Regions from separate parts of the Cetobacterium sp. NK01 genome, predicted to be linked through region 3. Evidence: riboswitches for the same ligand, from Rfam matches in the RefSeq annotation. Region 3 holds a riboswitch; each other region holds the start of a gene.
The links. A riboswitch is a leader RNA that binds a small molecule or an ion and turns the genes downstream of it on or off. The one in region 3 is predicted to bind cyclic di-GMP.
Positions count from the first base shown of each region.

Region 1 (4,831 bases), on a different contig from region 3:
TTTCATCACTGATAATTAAATCGTAATTGCTACAGTTTGTAAGAAGATTTTTTTTATGAAAAAAAGAAGCTTCTAAATCAAAATTTATATTAGGAATAAGTTTATTTAAACTTTTTTTAAATAAGCTGTAATGGTTAGCATTGACCTCATTAAATAAAAATAAAACATTTTTAATATTGCTAAAATTTTCCTCTATTAGAGCTCTTTTTAAAGCAAAAACGACTGAAAATTTATCCCCTAAAAAGAAATCATAAGAGTATTTTTGTAAAACTAGATTTAATTTATCTAAAAGAATTTTTTCTCCTTCATCAAAATATGTATTCTTAAAATCTATTATTTTATTTTCAAACTTAAAAAAACCAAGATAGATATTGTGGAATAACATTTTTTCTAAATCTTTATTTAGATTAGAAATTTTAAACTCATCTTTTAAAACTTCTAAAATGTCTAGAGCTTTTTGTTTATTGTCACAATCAATATAATAATAATTTAGAATTATTGCTGTAAGGAAAAAAGTAAGATTTTCTTTATATTTTGGACTAAAGTCTTTACCATATTTATTGACTAAAAGCTTTATATTTTTAAACTCTTTAGTTTGTTCATAATCTTCATTTCTATAAAGAGACTCTTCAAAAAGTTCTGAACAAATTTCTAATGAATATAAAAATGCAAAAAGAAAATAGTTTATAGACACATCTGAAAACTTAAGTATAGGATAAATTTGAGATAATCTAGTCTTAGTGTCGAAGCTTTTAACGTCCTCTAAAAGAGATCTTAATGGAGGAACAAGAATATCCTCTTCAATGAAAAGTTTCATGACTTTTCTATGAAAAATTTTCTTATCAGCAAAACTCAATTCAGTTATGAGAAGTCCTTTACCATGAAGGTATTCATATCTAGTACCATTTTTTAAAAATTCATCTTTAACGCTTTGAAAACATCTAAGAATAGTACTTCTAGATAGATCTAAAATTTCTTTTTCTTTTTCTAAATTTAAAAAACCGTGAGCAATAAATTTAATATAGAGATAGTCTATTCGCTCCTCTGCAGTTAAGACATTAAAATTATTAAATAATGTTCTCCACTGATCTTTTGTGAGAATTAAATAAAAAATATCCTCTTTTTTTTCAATTTTCGGTAAATCAATAGACTCTAAAAAATCATTAATTTGCGAAATTGTTTTTAAAATGGCATTTTTTTCAACGTTTAAATACAGGTGCATATCTTCTACAGACATTTCAGTTTGTGATAAAATCTTTAAAATATTAGCAGCTGTTGTATTCATTGAACCACCTCCTACATGAAATAGTGTATCATATCTTTAATAAGAATAAAACTTAAAAAAGAACACCTGAAAAAGTGTTCTTTTATGTTTAATTATTGTTTAATTTTTTTAAACCACTTGTTAAAGCGTGATTTTCTAAAATATCATGAACATTAATAGTACTATAATATTCAACAACTTCTACATTAGAGACAATGTTACTGTCACTAATAATGATATCATAGTTTTCATGATTTTGGATAATATTTTTTTTATGAAAAAAAGTAGCTTCAACATCAAAGTTGATATTAGGAAGAAATACTCTAAGAGATTTTTTAAAAATAATCTGATCAGTAGCAGCAACTTCGTTAAAAAGAAGTAACACATTTTTTATATTAGAAAAGTTTTCATCTATAATAATTCTTCTAATAGCATAAACAATCATAAACTTATCAACTAAATACAAATCATAATTAAAATCTTTTAAAATAGATTCAAAATTATTTAAAATAAATTTGTGTGGCTTATTAAACGATACATTAATAATTTTTATAATTTTATTATTATATTTAAAAAATGAAAGATATAACTTATTAAAAAGCATTTTTTCAAGCTCTTTATTTTTTATATCTATTTTAAATTTCAATTTAATAGATTCAATGAGATTAAAACAAATACTTTTTATACTATTTTCTAAAATTCCCTTTTCCAAATAAAGATTCGTTAAAAAATGAGAAAGTTGATTTTTAAACTCTTCATTAAACTCTGGACCAAAAGTATCTATATTTTCTCTAATCTCTTTAAACTTATCTAAAGTTAAATTTGATTTATCAATAAAATTAAATCCTCCAAAAATATTTATACAAATTTCTAAAGAGCATATAAAAGAGAGTAAAAAATAGTTAATAGAAATATTAGAGTTTTTAAGTATAGGATAAAGTTGAGAAAGTCGTTCTTTTGTATCAAATGGTTTAATTGTATTTAAAAGATTTTTTCTTGCAGGAACAAGAATATCCTCCTCAATAAAAAGTTTCATAAGCTTTTTATAAAAATTTTGTTTATCTTTAAGTGAGAGTTCTTTTAAAACAAGGCCTTTTCCATGGTTATATTCATAGGTACTTCCATTCTTTGAAAATTCATCTTTAACATTTTGAAAGGATCTTAAAATAGTGCTTCTTGAAATATCTAAAATCTCTTTTTCTCTTTCTAAATTTAAAAACCCAGTGGAAATAAATTTAATAAAAAGATAATCAATTTTTTCATCAAAAGTTAAAATTGTAAAATTTTCAAAAACTATCTCTAGTTCTTTAGGTGTTAGTTTTAAAAAATAAATGTCATGAAATTTTGAAATAATAGGAAGTTCAATTGATTCTAAAAACTCATTAAGTTGTGTAATTGTTTTGATAATTGAGCTTCGCTCAACGTTAAAATACAGTTGCATATCATCAATAGACATCTCATTTTGAGATAAAACTTTTAGAACATTAGCAGCTGTTGTATTCATTAATACCACCCCCCGACTATAATAGTTTATCATAGATAGAGCAAGATTAGAATAGTAACACTATAAAAATGACTAAAGATCCAATATATCACTTTTGCTTCTCTAAAAAGAAAAATTGAAATATTTAATTTATAGATTATATATGATACTATAAATGCATATAAGAGATTAATTAAATCTCTATAAAGCTTTTATAAATGCGGAGGGGAACAGAATTATGACAAAAGGAACAGTAAAATGGTTTAACAAAGAGAAAGGATTTGGATTTGTAACTTGTGAAGAGGGAAAAGATTACTTTGTACACTTTTCAGGAATCATTGGTGATGGATTCAGATTTTTAGAAGAGGGACAAAACGTATCTTTCAAAATTGAAAGTGGAGATAAAGGACCTTTAGCAAAAGAGGTTCAAGCTAACTAGCACCTAATCCTAATAATAAAATATAAAAAAGGATGGATTTATTCCATCTTTTTTATTTATTATTGTTTTTAAGTTATATTCTAATTAAAAAAAGTATTGCAGAAAAAGATGTAAGTAGATATAATATAAAAAATAAAAATATACGGCAAACTATGAGAAATCATAGGACGCAAAGCTATAGGGCCTTTAAAATGGTAGCCAGTTGCACTTATTCTTTAATCAAGGGGTAAGTGTTTTTTTTTTGAAAAAATATTTTAAAGAAGGAAATAAAAAATATCTATAATATAAATAGATATAGATTAAATAATTAGGGGTGTTGTATTATGCATAAAACAGAGATAAAAAAGGAGTTAAATAAATATCATATTAATTCCACGCATGAAAAGATATTGAGAAGAATAAATGAAAACCCAGGGATAACATTATGCGAATTGACAAAGGGGATAGAACTATCAAAGGGTTCAGTATCAATTTGTATAAAAAAATTAGAAGAGAAAAATTTAATTCAAAAATATGGAACATTTGATGATAAAAGAGTTTTTAGACTTCATCCAACAAAAATGGGAAAAGATCTATGTAGTAGAATAAAATTAATGCAAATATTAAAAATATAACCTCTATAATTTTTATAGAGGTTACATTTTTATATGGGTAAAGAATATTGTTTTATAAAAGGGTAACGATTTATAACTTTTAGTTTTTCAAAAGTTATAACTGATAGATTTTCATCATTTGATATATAAGAATCTAATTCAGACTCCATTATAAATTTAGATATTCGAATGTTTTCTTTTATAAAGAAAGTATTTTGAATAATAGGATGTAAAAACTTAGGAATTTCTTTAAAAACAACAATAGTATCAGTAAGTTCTGAAATATTACTTTTATTTAAATTCCAAAGATAAAGAAAAATAATATTAGATAGTTGAATATTAAAATATATTTTTTTTAATTCTAAAAAAAGAGCAGCACATTCAAATTTAATTTTATTATCTAAAGATAGATTTAAAAATGAAAGATCAAACATACCTAAGAAAGAACTTTCTTTACTTGCTGTATTAACTCTATTTAAAAATTTTTCAAAAAAATTATCTTCAGATACACTGAAAGAGACATTTTTTAAAAAAAGTTCTTTTAATTTCAGGTTTTCTTTTTTTAGTGAAACACCATCTTTTTTTAATGTTCCATTGCAAAATTGTAAAGTTAAAGTAAAAATTCTTATATATTTAATTGGAAAATCTCCTAATAGTGAATTTTTGAAAAATTTGTATGCCCTTTCCATAGTTTTCATTGGAAAAACATCAAGAAAATATTTTTTAAACTCTTCAAAAGAAAGAGTTTTAATTTTATTTAAAGAGTTTTCATAACCATAAACTATATATAAGCTTTTAATTAATTTTTTATTGTTTATAAATATATCAAAATCAAATGTATAAGTAAAATAATCAATCTCATTATTTAATTTTATATAGATATTTTGTTGAAAAAATTCAGAATAATCTTGAGACATTATAAATGGAAGTTCATCAACTTCAATTAAAAATTTAAAAAGATACGATAAAGAACAAATTTTTTGGTCATCACAATCACCTAAAATACTAATTCCTTTACTAGGAATACTAGATATTTCCAAGTTATAAATTTT
Region 1 covers NZ_JANIBO010000001.1:1,362,965-1,367,795, forward strand. The annotation lists gene NON08_RS06675 (hypothetical protein) at 1-1,285, opposite strand, end outside; gene NON08_RS06680 (hypothetical protein) at 1,374-2,768, opposite strand; gene NON08_RS06685 (cold-shock protein) at 2,986-3,186, shown strand; cyclic di-GMP riboswitch class I at 3,321-3,396, shown strand; gene NON08_RS06690 (MarR family transcriptional regulator) at 3,510-3,800, shown strand; gene NON08_RS06695 (hypothetical protein) at 3,830-4,831, opposite strand, start outside.
Region 1: another riboswitch for cyclic di-GMP. It lies ahead of NON08_RS06690 (MarR family transcriptional regulator); the one in region 3 lies ahead of NON08_RS09475 (hypothetical protein).

Region 2 (4,831 bases), on a different contig from region 3:
AAATACTTGAAAAAGGTTTGGAATGTAACAAGAGCCGATTATGATATTGTTATAGATATAATGTCAACTCCTAAAAGTGAAGCATTTACATTTTTCTCTAAAAAAGCTAAGTATAGAATAGGAAGATGGAAACCTAAAAGAGGTTATACTTACACTCATAGTATTCCTGAACCTTCAAGTGAATATGATAAAGCTGAGAAATTCTTAAAAATGTTAGATCCACTTGTAAATGATGGTATAGATGTAAAGCTAGATAAGAATTATTCTTTAACATTTTTAGAAGAAGAAAAAGAAGAGTTGAGAGAAAGAATGATACAAGCAGGGGTAGACTTTAGTAAAATAATTATCCCTCTTGCTATAAATTCAAGGAGAGAACCTAAAGTATATCCAGTTGACCTAATGAGAGAGTTAGCAAAGAAAATTTTAGATACGTTTAATTGTCAAATAATTTTATATTATTCTCCAAATGAAAAAGAGTTCGCTAAAAAATTTCATGAAGCTCTTAATTGGGATAAAAGAATAATTTCGGATATAAACACAAAGAGTATCAGAGAACTAGGATCTCTTCTTTCAAATTGTGATATTTTTGTGGGGAATGAAGGTGGACCAAGACATTTGGCTCAAGCCATAGATATACCAAGTTTTGCTATATTTAGTCCAGGATCTAGTAAAAGAGATTGGTTATCTAGAGATAATAAAAGACATGAAGGAATAGAACCAAAAGAGATTTTATCAGACGAGACATATGAAAATTTATCATATGAAGAAAAATATAGATTGATAACTCCTGATATAATTTTAGATAAAGTAAAGGAAAAAATGTTGTTAGTGCCCAAATATATTGAAAAAAAATAGGGCTTATGATAAAATTTAAAGAGATATTTAAAAAATAAGGAGGAGTTTTTGTGGCAGGACATAGTAAATGGTCTAATATAAAGCATAGAAAAGGTGCTCAAGACGCTAAAAGAGGAAAACTATTCACAAAATTAGGAAAAGAGTTAACGATAGCAGCTAAGGAAGCTGGAGGAGATCCTAACTTTAATCCTAGATTAAGACTTGCAATAGATAAAGCAAAAGCTGCTAATATGCCAAAAGATAACCTGGAGAGAGCTATCAAAAAAGGTACTGGAGAACTTGATGGTGTGGATTACATGGAGATTAGATATGAAGGGTATGGTCCAGAGGGAACAGCTTTCATAGTTGAAGTTGTAACTGATAATAAAAATAGATCAGCTTCAGAAGTAAGAACTGCATTTTCTAGAAGAAATGGAAACTTAGGTACAGATGGTGCTGTATCATGGATGTTCCAAAGAAAAGGAGAAATTATTGTTGCATCTGAAGGCGTAGACGCAGATGAGCTAATGATGGCTGCTTTAGAAGCTGGTGCGGAAGACGTTAAAGAAGAAGATGGAGAATTTACTGTTTTAACAGATTCAGCAGAGTGTAATACAGTTGCAGAAGAATTGAAAAAAGCTGGGTACAATGTAACTGAAGCTGAAGTTGCAATGATTCCTGATAATAAAGTTCAAATTACTGATTTAGATACAGCTAAAAAAGTAATGGCATTATATGAAGCGTTAGATGATTTAGATGATGTTAATGATGTTTATTCAAACTTTGATATATCAGATGAATTATTAGAGCAATTATAAAAAGAAAAAGATAGGTCCTGTTTTAAACAGGACCTATTTAAATCTTACTTTCATAGTTAAAGTTCCGGAATAATCACCAACAAGTGCATTAGGAGGGACTATAAGTTCAGTGTCAAAAGAATATCTATATTCTCCTTTTTCATTTAATTTTGTATCATTTCCATCATTTTTTTCATTTTTTAATTGAACACTTAAAGTTTGAGAATTATTTTCTTTATGAATAAGGGGAATAGAATTTTTTTGAGCGTTTATATTTTTTTCATTAAGAGTTATATCAACATCTTGTTTTGGTTCTCCATAGATTGTAAAAATATGTCTTGTAGTTGAATGGGTAGAACCCTGAATTATTTTTCCATAGTTTATATCACCATTGTGAATAACTCGTAAAGGTTTTATAACAGTTGCCTTTATATCCATATTTTTTTCTGAAGTATTAGAAGAAAATATACTGGTAAAAGTTAATAAAAATAAAGTTAAAATTAATGCCATAAATAACCCCCTATATGAAAACAACTGGGATTTCCCAGTTGTTTATTATTATTGATATTGAACTCTAGCTACTAAAGTTCCAGTATATGTTCCAACATGTTGATCTTTAGGAACATTTAAAAATCCTTGAACAGAAACATTAGCATTTCCATCTTTATCTAATGATTTAGGAAGCTGAGTTTTTATTCCAACAGCTAGAGACGTTTTAGCTTTTTGATTAGATAATAAAACTGAATTATCAATTGTAACAATTATTGGCTGTCCTTTTTCACCAGTTATAGTATATCCAGAATCAGCAGTAGCTGTAGTTCCTTGAATTATATTTCCAAAATCCATATCACCAGTTTTAGCTATAGTTAAAGGTTTTATTACCGTCGCTGTTATATTCATAGTAGCAGATTTTTCTTCATTTCCATGTGGAGCTGCAAAAGTTGTCATAGCCATAGTTAAAGATAAAAGTGTTAATAGTTTTTTCATAGATTTAATTTTCTCCTGTAGTTTATATTTTAGATATTTGTTTATTATTGGTATTGAACTCTAGCTATAATTTGTCCTTTGTAAGTTCCTGGAGCAGTTTCTGTACTAGGAGTGATACTACCATAGATATTTAAAGGGAGTTCACCATCTGTTCCTAGAGCATATCCAGTTAAAGGCATAGGCATATTTAATTCTATTGGTAGAGTTGATCTAGAGACTACATTAAATAAATTTTCAGGAAATGTAGTAGTAACAGTTATCTTTTGACCAGGTTCTCCATTTATTAAATACTTTCCTGTAGCAGTAACTTTATTTCCTTGAATAACAGTTCCGAAGTTCATATGATCTACAACTTCAACAGTAAGAGGTCTAATAACAGTAGCAGTAATATTCATAGTAGCAGATTTTTCTTCATTTCCATGTGGAGCTGCAAAAGTTGTCATAGCCATAGTTAAAGATAAAAGTGTTAATAATTTTTTCATAATTTTATTCCCTCCCATAATTTCATAAAATTTTCAAAATAAAAAAGCCAGTTGCATTTATACTCTGGATAACCAAAGTGTAATAGCAACTGGCTGTCATTTTAAAGACCCTATAGTTTTGCGTCATAGAGTTTCCTCTACTTTGCCTATTAATTTTATACAATAATAATATATTAAAAGATGAAAAATGTCAAACAAAAATTACAAAAAAAGAGAAGATATTTTTTTCACAACTCCTTATTTTATGGGTGTTTATTACAAAAATATAAAACATATTATAAAGTGTACAAAAGGATATACAAGTATGTTATAATTAAAAAAAGGTGGTGATTGAGATATATAAAAATATTTATAAGGAGATAGAGCTCTTTAACTTAAAAGGAGTTTCTACTGCAACTTATTCTAAACTAAAAAAATTAAATATAGAAACCCTTTATGAACTGATATATTATTTTCCAAGAGCTTATGATGATAGAACAAATTTGAAGAAAATAGGTGAATTAAGAGGAGATGAATATGTTGTTTTAAAAGGAAATATAATGAATATCTCTGCTCCTCCTACAAGAACAGGAATGAAAATGATAAAAGCCACAATAAATGATGGAACGGGAGTTCTTGAAGTGATTTGGTTTCAAAGACCGTATTTAAGAAATAGTTTAAAAATGGGTGAAGAATATATATTTATAGGAAATGTGAAAAGAGGATACACTTTTCAAATGACAAATCCAGAGTTTAAGCTTTATAAAGGGCAAGAAAATAAAGGAGAGATATTACCAATATATAGCTCTATAAAAGAGTTGAATCAAAATAATATAAGAAAGATATTAAAAGAAGCTTTAAAAGATTACTTGAATTTATTTGAAGAAAATATTCCAAGTGAAATCATAGAAAAATATAGATTGATGGATAGAAAAAAAGCTTTGAAAGAGATTCATTATCCAACTAATCCAAGAAATTTAGAAGAGGCAAAAAGACGTTTTGCAATAGAGGAATTACTTATTTTAGAAATGGGAATACTTCAGAAAAGATTTGAAGTAGATATGAATAATAAGAATATATATAATATAGAAGGAAAAAAAACTTTAGTCACAAAATTTTTAAAAGATCTACCTTTTTCTTTGACAACAGCTCAAAAGAGAGTTATAACAGAAGTGTATAAAGGAATAAATGCTGGTAAAATTATAAATTATCTAATTCAAGGAGATGTTGGGAGTGGGAAAACAATAGTTGCAGTTCTGCTGCTACTATATATGGTGGAAAATGGTTACCAAGGAGTTCTAATGGCTCCTACAGAGATTTTAGCAACTCAACATTATCTGTCAATTTATGAAACTTTAGAATGTTTAGGTATAAAAGTTGAACTTTTAACTGGAAGTGTAAAAGGGAAAAGAAAAAGCGAAATTCTAGAGAGAATAAGAACAGGGGAGACTAATATTGTAGTAGGTACTCATGCTATAATAGAGGAAAGTGTAGAGTTCTTTAAACTAGGGTTAATAGTTATAGATGAACAGCATAGATTTGGTGTTTTACAAAGAAAAAGATTAAGAGATAAAGGGGTTTTAGCTAATTTAATAGTTATGAGTGCTACCCCAATTCCTAGATCTTTAGCACTTAGTATCTATGGAGATTTAGATGTGGCAGTTATAGATGAACTGCCTCCAGGAAGGAAGCCTATTAAAACTAAATGGATAAGTGAGAAAGAAAATGAAGAAAAGATGTTTAGTTTCATAG
Region 2 covers NZ_JANIBO010000001.1:1,442,201-1,447,031, forward strand. The annotation lists gene NON08_RS07030 (glycosyltransferase family 9 protein) at 1-855, shown strand, start outside; gene NON08_RS07035 (YebC/PmpR family DNA-binding transcriptional regulator) at 906-1,652, shown strand; gene NON08_RS07040 (DUF4402 domain-containing protein) at 1,686-2,141, opposite strand; gene NON08_RS07045 (DUF4402 domain-containing protein) at 2,190-2,618, opposite strand; gene NON08_RS07050 (hypothetical protein) at 2,663-3,100, opposite strand; cyclic di-GMP riboswitch class I at 3,182-3,257, opposite strand; gene recG (ATP-dependent DNA helicase RecG) at 3,427-4,831, shown strand, end outside.
Region 2: another riboswitch for cyclic di-GMP. It lies ahead of NON08_RS07050 (hypothetical protein); the one in region 3 lies ahead of NON08_RS09475 (hypothetical protein).

Region 3 (4,831 bases):
CTCCTTTTTCATTTTTGAATAATTGTATACAATTATAATTTATTATTTTTTTTTTCATTTGTCAATTTTTTTTATAAAAAAAATGCTATCAATTTTACTTGATAGCATTTTTCACTCCCTCTTTTGCATTTAATAGGTGTATTCTATTGGCTTCTTTTGCTTTTTCTAACTCATCCTCTTTCAATAAATTTATAATTTCTAAATGCTCATTATAAGCTTTTAAAATTCTATTCTCATTTTTTAAAGATTTTCTCTTTAGAGCTGAAATAATAAAATCATAGTGTCTTAAAATTTTCACTGCATATTCTAAAGAGGACGCCGAATAAACAAGAGAGTTATATTCTAAAAATAGTCTTCTTACTTCACTCCAATTTTCCGTATCTATTAAATATTTTGTTAGAACAAGATTTTGATATATTCTTTCAATTTCATTTTTATTTTTAATAATTGAATCAAATAAAATCCCCTCTAAGCAAATTCTAATTTCAAATATTTCATCAATTTTTTGTGGAGTAATCTCCATAACTCTTAATCTTCCATTAGGTAATCTTTCTATGATCCCCTCAATTTCAAGTTTTTTTATAGCTTCTCTCAAAGGAGTCCTACTTACATTTAGCTTATTAGCATAATCAATTTCAACAATCTTATCTCCAAAATCTATATTCCCAACTAACAAATCATTTTTTATTGTTTCATAGATATTATCACTACTACTTTTTCTCATGAATTATAATCTCCTAAATATATTATATACAATATAATACTTTCTTTTAGATGTTTTAGCAAGAAAAAATATTTTAGTAACTTTTATTTTCACGTATTTCTAACTGCTGTATTAAAAACTCTTTTGCCTCTAATAGATGTTTTTTATTTAAATCTATTATCTCTTTTTTTCTATCTTTTTTTATAAATTCTACCATATTAACATGATCTTTGTGAGCATTTAATCTCCGATTACTGTTTTCAATAGATATTTTTCTAAATTTTTTTAAGTATAGATTTAAATTATTAATTAAATTTACAACTCTTGGTGAATCTGCAATATGATAGAGAATTCTATTAAATTCAGAAAAATATTTAAATACATTTGAAGATTCTTTCTCATTTTCTATTATTAACTTTGTTTTATCTATATTTTTTTCTAATTTTTTTATATCATGTTCAGTAACCTTTTCAAATATTTCTTGAAAAATAACAGTTTCTAAAGCCATTCTTATTTTTATTACCTCTTCTACATCTTTTTTTGTTGTTTTAGGAACTATTACTCCTCCTTTTTCTCTTCCTTCTATAAGCCCCTCTAACTCAAGCATTCTAATAGCTTCTCTCAAAGGAGTTCTACTTACATTTAATTTCAATGCATATTCCTCTTCTACAATTCTACTTTCTTCCTCTATTTTTCCGTTTACAATCTCCTCTTTTAAATATTCATAAACTTGTTCACGAATTGATTTTTTTCTTTTTATCTGCATTTTTCCCCCTTAGCCATCTCCTAATTAAATCCTTCAGTAATTTTATATACCTCACCCTTTATAAATTTGCAAAATTTTATATAATATTTCAAAAACATCTAAAAAACAAACTTATAGATTATACTTGAAACATTTTTCACTAATACCAAACTTGTATGTATATAGTTCGTTTTTTTATACTAGAAAAAAATTAAAATAAATATACAAAAATTTCTAATAGAATTTTTTTTTAAAATGCTCTATAATTATAGCCAATCATAAAATAAAATATGGCAAACTCAAAGAAATTTGAGGACGCAAAACTATAGGGCCTGTTAAATGGCAGCCAGTTGCACAAGTTGTATCGCTATACAATAGGTGCAACTTTTTTTTATAAATTTTTAACTTTATAACGGGGGGCAACATGAAAAAATTAATTACACTTTTTTTTATAATTTTAAATATCATTTCTTACAGTTTTCACATAATGCCAGATGGATTTGAAAAAAGAATAGATAACGGTGAAGGGTATCAAGAGTTTTATTTTCCTAATAACGGCTTAGAAACTTTAAGATATAAGTTTGCTGTATCTCCTGGAAGTGACATAAGAGGAGATATGAGCCAATGGGTTGAATTTTATCCAAAAGTTTTAACAGTTAAACCAGGAGAAACTGGGCTTTTAAAAGTTTTTGCTAAAGCACCAAAAGAATCAAAAGATGGTGAATATGGTTTTCACTTAGATAGTTCACTCATATCAGTTCCAAGTATAAAAAAGGATGGAACAGGAATAAAGTCCAATGTAGGAATTAGAATAAATGCATCTATAGAGATGATTGGATATGTTGGAAATTTAGAACCGTTCATAAAAATAGATAACTATAAAGTTTATGAAGAAAATGGAAAGACAAAATTAGATATTGCTATAAAAAATCCATCTGATAAAAGAGGGGTAGAGTTTGGGATACAAGTTAAGGGTAAAAACAATACTTTAGTTAGAAATACTTTAGGGCGTATATATGCAGGAGAAAGTAAAAAGATAACTTTAGAGTTAGATGGAATGAAAAAAAATCATCCTTACGAAATAGAGATATACGAAGATATAAACTATAGAACTATCAACAAACTAAAAATATAGATAATATAAGGAGGAAAAAAATGAAAAAGGTTTTATTAGGATTATTAGCATTATCAGCAACACTTATGGCCGTACCATCAACGCCAATTGGACCATCACAATCAACTGGAACCCCTAGAGCTAGTGGTGAGAATCAAATTGATATTACAACAAAGGCATTTATAGTTGATTCAGGACTTATCATAACAGAAAGACCAGAGGGAGTAACAGCAATAAAATCAATTGAATTAGATCATGGAACAATTATGAAGGGAAGTACATCTCCTTCTAAAGTAAGTAGGTCTGTTTATATAAAAAGAGCAAATGATAACAATTTCCCTGACAATACTATGCTAAAAATATCTCTTACAAGTCCTCACAATAATTTAACTCATTCAGATAATAATGTCCGTATGGCGCATACACTAACTGGAAGAGTTTTTAATGCTGCTTCTGCTACTTCAAAAGGTCTTACCTTATCTTTAGCTGGTAATAAAAATACTCACACTAATATATTTTCAACAAATAAAAATATAAAGCATATACAAGTTGATTTAAACTCAAAAATAGAGGCTACTGAATTTCAACAAGCTAATTTAGATGAAGGCAGTTATTCAAATACATCAACATTAAGCGTTAAATTTAGTAAAAACCCAGCTCTAGTTGTTGATAAGGCCACTTCAAAATAAGATAACTAAAAATTTAAAAGCCTCTAAGAAGTTTAGAGGCTTTTTTAAGGAGAACAACTATGAAAAAAAATATCTTTATTATACTTATGCTTCTATTCTCTAAGGTATACTCATATGTTAATATTCATCCTGTAAACTTTGATAAAAATATAGGTGGTTCTGGGGAAATTGAAGAGTATTACCTATATAACGGCACTAATACTTCAATTAAATATATTTTCTCTGTGGAAAAAAGTAAAAAAGGAAAAGATATGACTAGCTGGGTGGAGTATTACCCGAAAACCCTTAACCTAAAACCCGGGCAAGAGGGTGTTTTAAAAGTTTTTATAAAAGCACCTAAGGGAAGTGAATCAGGAGAATACACAACAGTTTTAGGTATTAAAGAGATGCCCGTTGTAACTGAAAAAGAGATAAAAAATAAGAGTTCTACTCTTAAAATTTTAACAAATCTTAAAATGGAAATTGTAGGGTATGTAGGAGATCTAAAAACCAATTTAACTTTGAAAAACTTAGTTATAAAAAAAGAAAATAAAAAACTAGAGTTTTTTGGAAAAATAAAAAACACTGGAAATAGACGTGGAACATTTTCATTTTATTTAAGTGATTCAAAAAATAAAAATAGTTTTTTACTGGGGAATAAAAGATTTTTAATAAATGAAGAACTAGATTTAAAAGAGTTTAATCAAGAGATTAAGGATGATATTATTTTTAAAAATATTAAAAATTACAATACTTTATTAATAAAAGAAAACGAAGTTACAATCATGAAAATCAAAATCTAAAATCTATTTAGGGGGATGGAGAATGAAAAAAACAGATAGTAGATTTTTAAAGAATCTTCTTAGTGTCGGATTGATTCTATTTACAACTTCATATTCAACAGACTACTCCCTAGAGGATTTAGATGCTTTTAAAGCTCAAGATCTCATCTCAGAAGAGGAATATGAAATTTTAAAAGCTGAATTACAAGGTGCTACTCTTATAAATGATGAGATGATTTATTCTGTAATAGTTAACGGAAGAGTTCGAGGAACTCATTTAAAACTTTTAAAAAAAGATGGTTATGATTATATTCCATTAATAGAATTTTTAGAGATAATTAGATTTAAAAACTATGACTTTGAAAAAAATAAGATTTCCATGAAAGTTGGAAAAGACCTTGATAATATAGATATAAATTGGACACAACACACTGCAACTTTAAGCAATCCCAATAGAAAAATACAATTTAAAGAATCAGAAGTATTTAAAGATGGAAACGAGATCTATATAGAGATTGGATTATTTAAAGAGATTTTCACAGAATCTTTAGAGATAGATCCTAAAAAATTACTTATTAAAACTTACTTGACATTTAGCACTCCTTTTGAAATTGATACCTCTTTAGAAAATAGATTAGATAACGAACTTACAAAAGAGAATAAAAATGATATTGTCTATACAAATAAAAATAGATTCTTTGATATTGGATATATGAGATTCAATGTTCAAGGAGAGTTATCAAAGAATAAGGGAGAGAATTTCCAAACAGGATGGACTGGAGATTTAGAATATCAAGGTAATCTTCTCTTTGGCGAATT
Region 3 covers NZ_JANIBO010000002.1:53,892-58,722, reverse strand. The annotation lists gene NON08_RS09485 (GntR family transcriptional regulator) at 95-724, opposite strand; gene NON08_RS09480 (GntR family transcriptional regulator) at 798-1,469, opposite strand; cyclic di-GMP riboswitch class I at 1,731-1,806, shown strand; gene NON08_RS09475 (hypothetical protein) at 1,873-2,583, shown strand; gene NON08_RS09470 (hypothetical protein) at 2,604-3,251, shown strand; gene NON08_RS09465 (hypothetical protein) at 3,311-4,033, shown strand; gene NON08_RS09460 (hypothetical protein) at 4,056-4,831, shown strand, end outside.

Region 4 (4,831 bases), on a different contig from region 3:
ATGCTCTAAAAATAGCTTTTAGTATTCCTAATAATAAAGTTGTAATAGAAGAATATTTAGATGGGTTTGAATTTTCAATTATAGCTTTAACGAATGGAGAGATAGTAATTCCTTTAGAAATTGCTCAAGATCATAAAAGAGCATATGATGATGATAAAGGTCCAAATACTGGTGGTATGGGAGTTTATTCACCAGTTGATAGAATTAATTCGGATGTAATAAATGAAACTTTGGAAAAAATACTAAAACCAATGGCAAAAGGAATGGTTAAAGATGGAATCCCATTTAAAGGATTTCTTTTTGGTGGAATAATGCTAACGAAAGATGGAGTAAAGACAATAGAATTCAATGCTAGATTTGGAGACCCTGAGGCAGAAGGAATTTTGCCAAGATTAGAATCTGATTTTGTGAAAGCAATATTAGATTTGATGAATAATAAAAGTGTTGAATTACAATGGGATAAAAGATATACAGTGGCTGTAGTTATGGCTTCTGAAAACTACCCTAAATCTTCAACAATAGGTTGTGAAATACATATACCTGAAAATTTAAATTCAACAATATTTCATATGGGAACTAGAGAAGTAGATGGAAAGGTTGAGACAAATGGAGGAAGAGTTCTATCTGTAGTAGCTTATGGTAATACGTTAGAAGAGGCTAAAAAAAATGCATATTTAGATGTAAAAAAAATAAAATGCAAAAAATTATTTTTTAGAAATGACATAGGCTCAAAAATGTGCTATAATAACGAAAATAAATAAAAAAAGACCTGCACAATACTAAAAAAAAGTGCAGGTCTTTATTTAAAAATTGGAAAATTGAAATTGGAGGCAGTAGGAAATGATGAATGGAAAAATAATAAAAGAAGCAATAACTTTTGATGATGTGCTATTAGTTCCAGCAAGGTCAGAGGTATTACCGCATGAGGTAAGTTTAAAAACTAAACTTACAAAGGATATCGAATTAAATGTTCCAGTTTTAAGTGCAGCAATGGATACTGTGACAGAAGGAGATCTGGCTATAGCTTTAGCAAGACAAGGTGGAATAGGGTTTATTCATAAGAATATGAGCATAGAAGACCAAGCTGCAGAAGTTGATAGAGTAAAAAGAAACGAAAGTGGAATGATAAAAAACCCAGTAACTTTAACAAAAGACTCAACAGTATGGCATGCAGAAGAGATAATGAGAAGATATAAAATATCAGGATTACCTGTAATTGAAGAAGATGGGTCTTTAATTGGAATTATAACAAATAGAGATTTAAAATATAGAAAAGATATGGATCAATTAGTAAGTGATATAATGACTAAAGAAAATTTAGTAACAGCTCCTGTGGGAACTACATTAGATCAAGCAAAAGATATTTTACTAGAAAATAGGATAGAAAAATTACCGATAGTTGATGAAAATGGGAAATTAAAAGGGTTAATAACAATAAAAGATATAGATAATTTAGTTGAGTATCCATTTGCATGTAAAGATTCTCAAGGAAGATTAAGAGTTGGAGGAGCTGTAGGTGTTGGAGCAGATACTTTAGAGAGAGTAAAAGCTTTAGTAGAAGCAGGAGTAGATATAATAACAGTAGATTCAGCACATGGACATTCAAAAGGTGTTATGCAAAAAATAAAGGAGATTAGAGAAAATTTCCCAAAATTAAATATAATAGGTGGAAATATTGTAACAGCTGAAGCAGCTCTAGATTTAATAGAAGCAGGAGTGAATGCAGTTAAGGTAGGAGTAGGACCGGGATCTATTTGTACAACAAGAGTTGTAGCAGGAGTAGGAGTACCGCAGTTATCAGCAGTTAATGATGTATATGAAGTTTGTAAAACAAGAGGAATAGGAGTTATTGCAGATGGAGGAATAAAGCTATCTGGAGATATGGTAAAAGCTTTAGCAGCAGGAGCAGATTGTGTTATGCTAGGAGGGCTTTTAGCTGGAACGACAGAAGCTCCAGGTGAAGAGATTATATACGAAGGAAGAAGATATAAAGTGTATGTAGGAATGGGTTCGATGGCAGCGATGAAAAGAGGATCTAAAGATAGATATTTCCAAAACGATGCTAAAAAACTTGTGCCAGAAGGAATTGAAGGAAGAGTTTCTTATAAAGGAAGCTTGAAAGATGTTGTATTCCAATTATGTGGAGGAGTAAGAGCTGGAATGGGGTATTGTGGAACACCTACAATAGAAGATTTGAAAGTTCATGGAAAATTTGTAAAAATAACAGGAGCAGGCTTAAAAGAAAGTCATCCACACGATATTATTATAACTAAGGAAGCACCAAACTATTCTAAATAGATATAAAATGTTGACTTTAGAAGCGTGATTGATTATAATTAAAGAGAAATTTTTATATTATAAGGCAAAGTAGGGGAAACCCTATGACGCAAAGCTATAGGGTCTTTAAAATGGCAGCCAGCTGCAGTAGTCTTTGTGGACTATTGCAGTTTTTTTTTGCAAAAAATTAGAGGGAGGAACGATGAAAAAAGTAATATTTTTAATTTTGATAGTTGTAAATTATATAACTTTTTCCCAAAGTGATATAAGTATAACAATACCATCAAATACGACAGATATGTATTTGTATAAAAATTTAGAAGAAGGTGAATATCAGGGAGTTTATGTTGATCTTTTTTCAAATATATTAAATAACAAGGAAATAGATATAAAATTAGATGAAGAAAATAGTGACGTTGTATTAAGAACAATTGAGACTCAGAAAGGTCAAGAGGAATATGAATATATAGATACCCCTATGATATATAGAGTAGGAGTTGTTGTTAATAAAAATTCAATGTTTTCAAATTTGAGAAACATAAAAAAATTAAAAGTAGCATATATTCCAAACCAGCATGGATTAAAAGAGTTTCAAGAAAGATATAAGAATTTAGAATTAGAAAAAATAGAAGTTAAAAATATCGATGAAGGATTGGAAAAACTTGAAAGTGGAGAAGTAGAAGCATTTATAACTCAAGATTGGTATGATAAAAACTCAGGTGAAATAAATTATAAATTGTTAGAAAATATTAGATATAATGAACAGATTGCGATAAAAAAAGGGTTACAAGATATACAGGAAAAAATTCAAAACACTTTAAATAATTTAGAGGGAGAAAAAATACAAGAAATTTTATCTAAAAATAGAGTAGAATTTTATAGATATTTATTAAAGGATACTCCAAGTTATGAGACAGTTAGAGAAAAGTATAAAAATATAAAAGTGAAATTGGGAAAAGATAAATTTATGTTACCCTTTTATTATGAGCAAAAAAATAAGTATCAAGGCTTAACTATAAATATTTCACGTGAATTGGAAGAAATTATAGGTATTCCATTTAATTTTGTAAAGGATGGAGAGTATGATATAGAAGGGATATCTATAGAAGATAGTAAAAATAACAAAAATATAAATTATACTAAGCCGTATTATGAGATGAAATTATCTGTAGCTAATAGAAAGTCTGATGGTTTTATACAAAATATTTCAGACTTAGATAAAACTAGAGTATTAGTTTTAAAAGATGATTATAGCTACGTTTATTTAAAAGATGTATTAAAAAACAGTGAAATAATAGAAGTTGAAAGTTATGAAGAAGGATTAGAAAAGTTATTAAATCAAAAAGGGGATTATCTAGTTGGGTATTTTAATATACTTACAGGAGTAATTAGTAATAATTTTTTAGATGATAAAATAAAGGTTGCAGGAATACTAGATGATTCTTTTGGAGTTAGTTTTGGAATTTCTAAAGAGAAAAGAGAGCTTTCAAATTTAATAGAAACAATATTAGAAAGCTTTACAGTGGATAAAACTATAATAGATAATAATTTGTTAAAAAATTCTATAGTGACACAAAATTATAAATTAATTGTAAAAATATCGATACCAGTTATTGCTTTTATTATAATTTTGATAATTCTAATAATTAAATCTGAAAAAAATAGAAAAAAAGCAGAGGAGTTAAGTTTTTCTTTAATAGAAGTTTTGGAAATGGCTAATCAATTAAATGACGAGGATACAGGAGATCACGTAAAAAGATTAGGAATGTATTCGACTCTTTTATCTGAAAAGGCGAATTTGTCTAATGATACAAAAGAAGATATAAAAAGATTTTCTTCATTACATGATATTGGAAAAGTAGCAATACCATCAGAAATATTAAAAAAACCATCTAAATTAACTGAAGAAGAATTTAAAAAGGTTAAAGAGCATGTGAATATAGGGTACGATTTGGTGAAGAAATTAAAACTAGGAAGTGTTGCAGAAAACATAGTGAGATATCATCATGAGAAATGGGATGGAACAGGCTATCCTTCTGGACTGGAAAAAGATGATATACCACTAGAAGCTAGAATTGTAGCAATAGTAGATGTTTATGATGCGCTGAGACAGAAAAAATTTCATAGAGATGCTTTAACTCATGAGGATGCTTTAAAAGTTATAAAAGCGGAAAAGGGAAAAAGTTTTGATCCAGAATTAGTAGACATATTTGTTAACAATGACAAAGAGTTTGAGAAAATATATGAAGAAAATAAGGAGTCATTAGACCTAGCAACGGAGTTTTATTCTGCAATAAAAAATAACAAATAGTGTAAAGAGGGTGAAAAATTGAAAAGATATCTATGCCTAATATTATTTACCTTTACAATCTCTTTATCTTTTGGACAATCGGAGATATATTTTGATGAAGTTCAATTAAATGAATATGATAATTTTCAACAGGAAATTTTTGAAGAAAAAGATGAAATGAAAATAGTTCAAGCGGTAAAAGTAACGAACATAGATCCTATTTTTATGAAAGATCAGTATTCAATAAGAGTTGTAAATTATCTT
Region 4 covers NZ_JANIBO010000001.1:1,634,225-1,639,055, forward strand. The annotation lists gene purD (phosphoribosylamine--glycine ligase) at 1-761, shown strand, start outside; gene guaB (IMP dehydrogenase) at 841-2,298, shown strand; cyclic di-GMP riboswitch class I at 2,352-2,427, shown strand; gene NON08_RS07915 (HD domain-containing phosphohydrolase) at 2,480-4,588, shown strand; gene NON08_RS07920 (ABC transporter substrate-binding protein) at 4,607-4,831, shown strand, end outside.
Region 4: another riboswitch for cyclic di-GMP. It lies ahead of NON08_RS07915 (HD domain-containing phosphohydrolase); the one in region 3 lies ahead of NON08_RS09475 (hypothetical protein).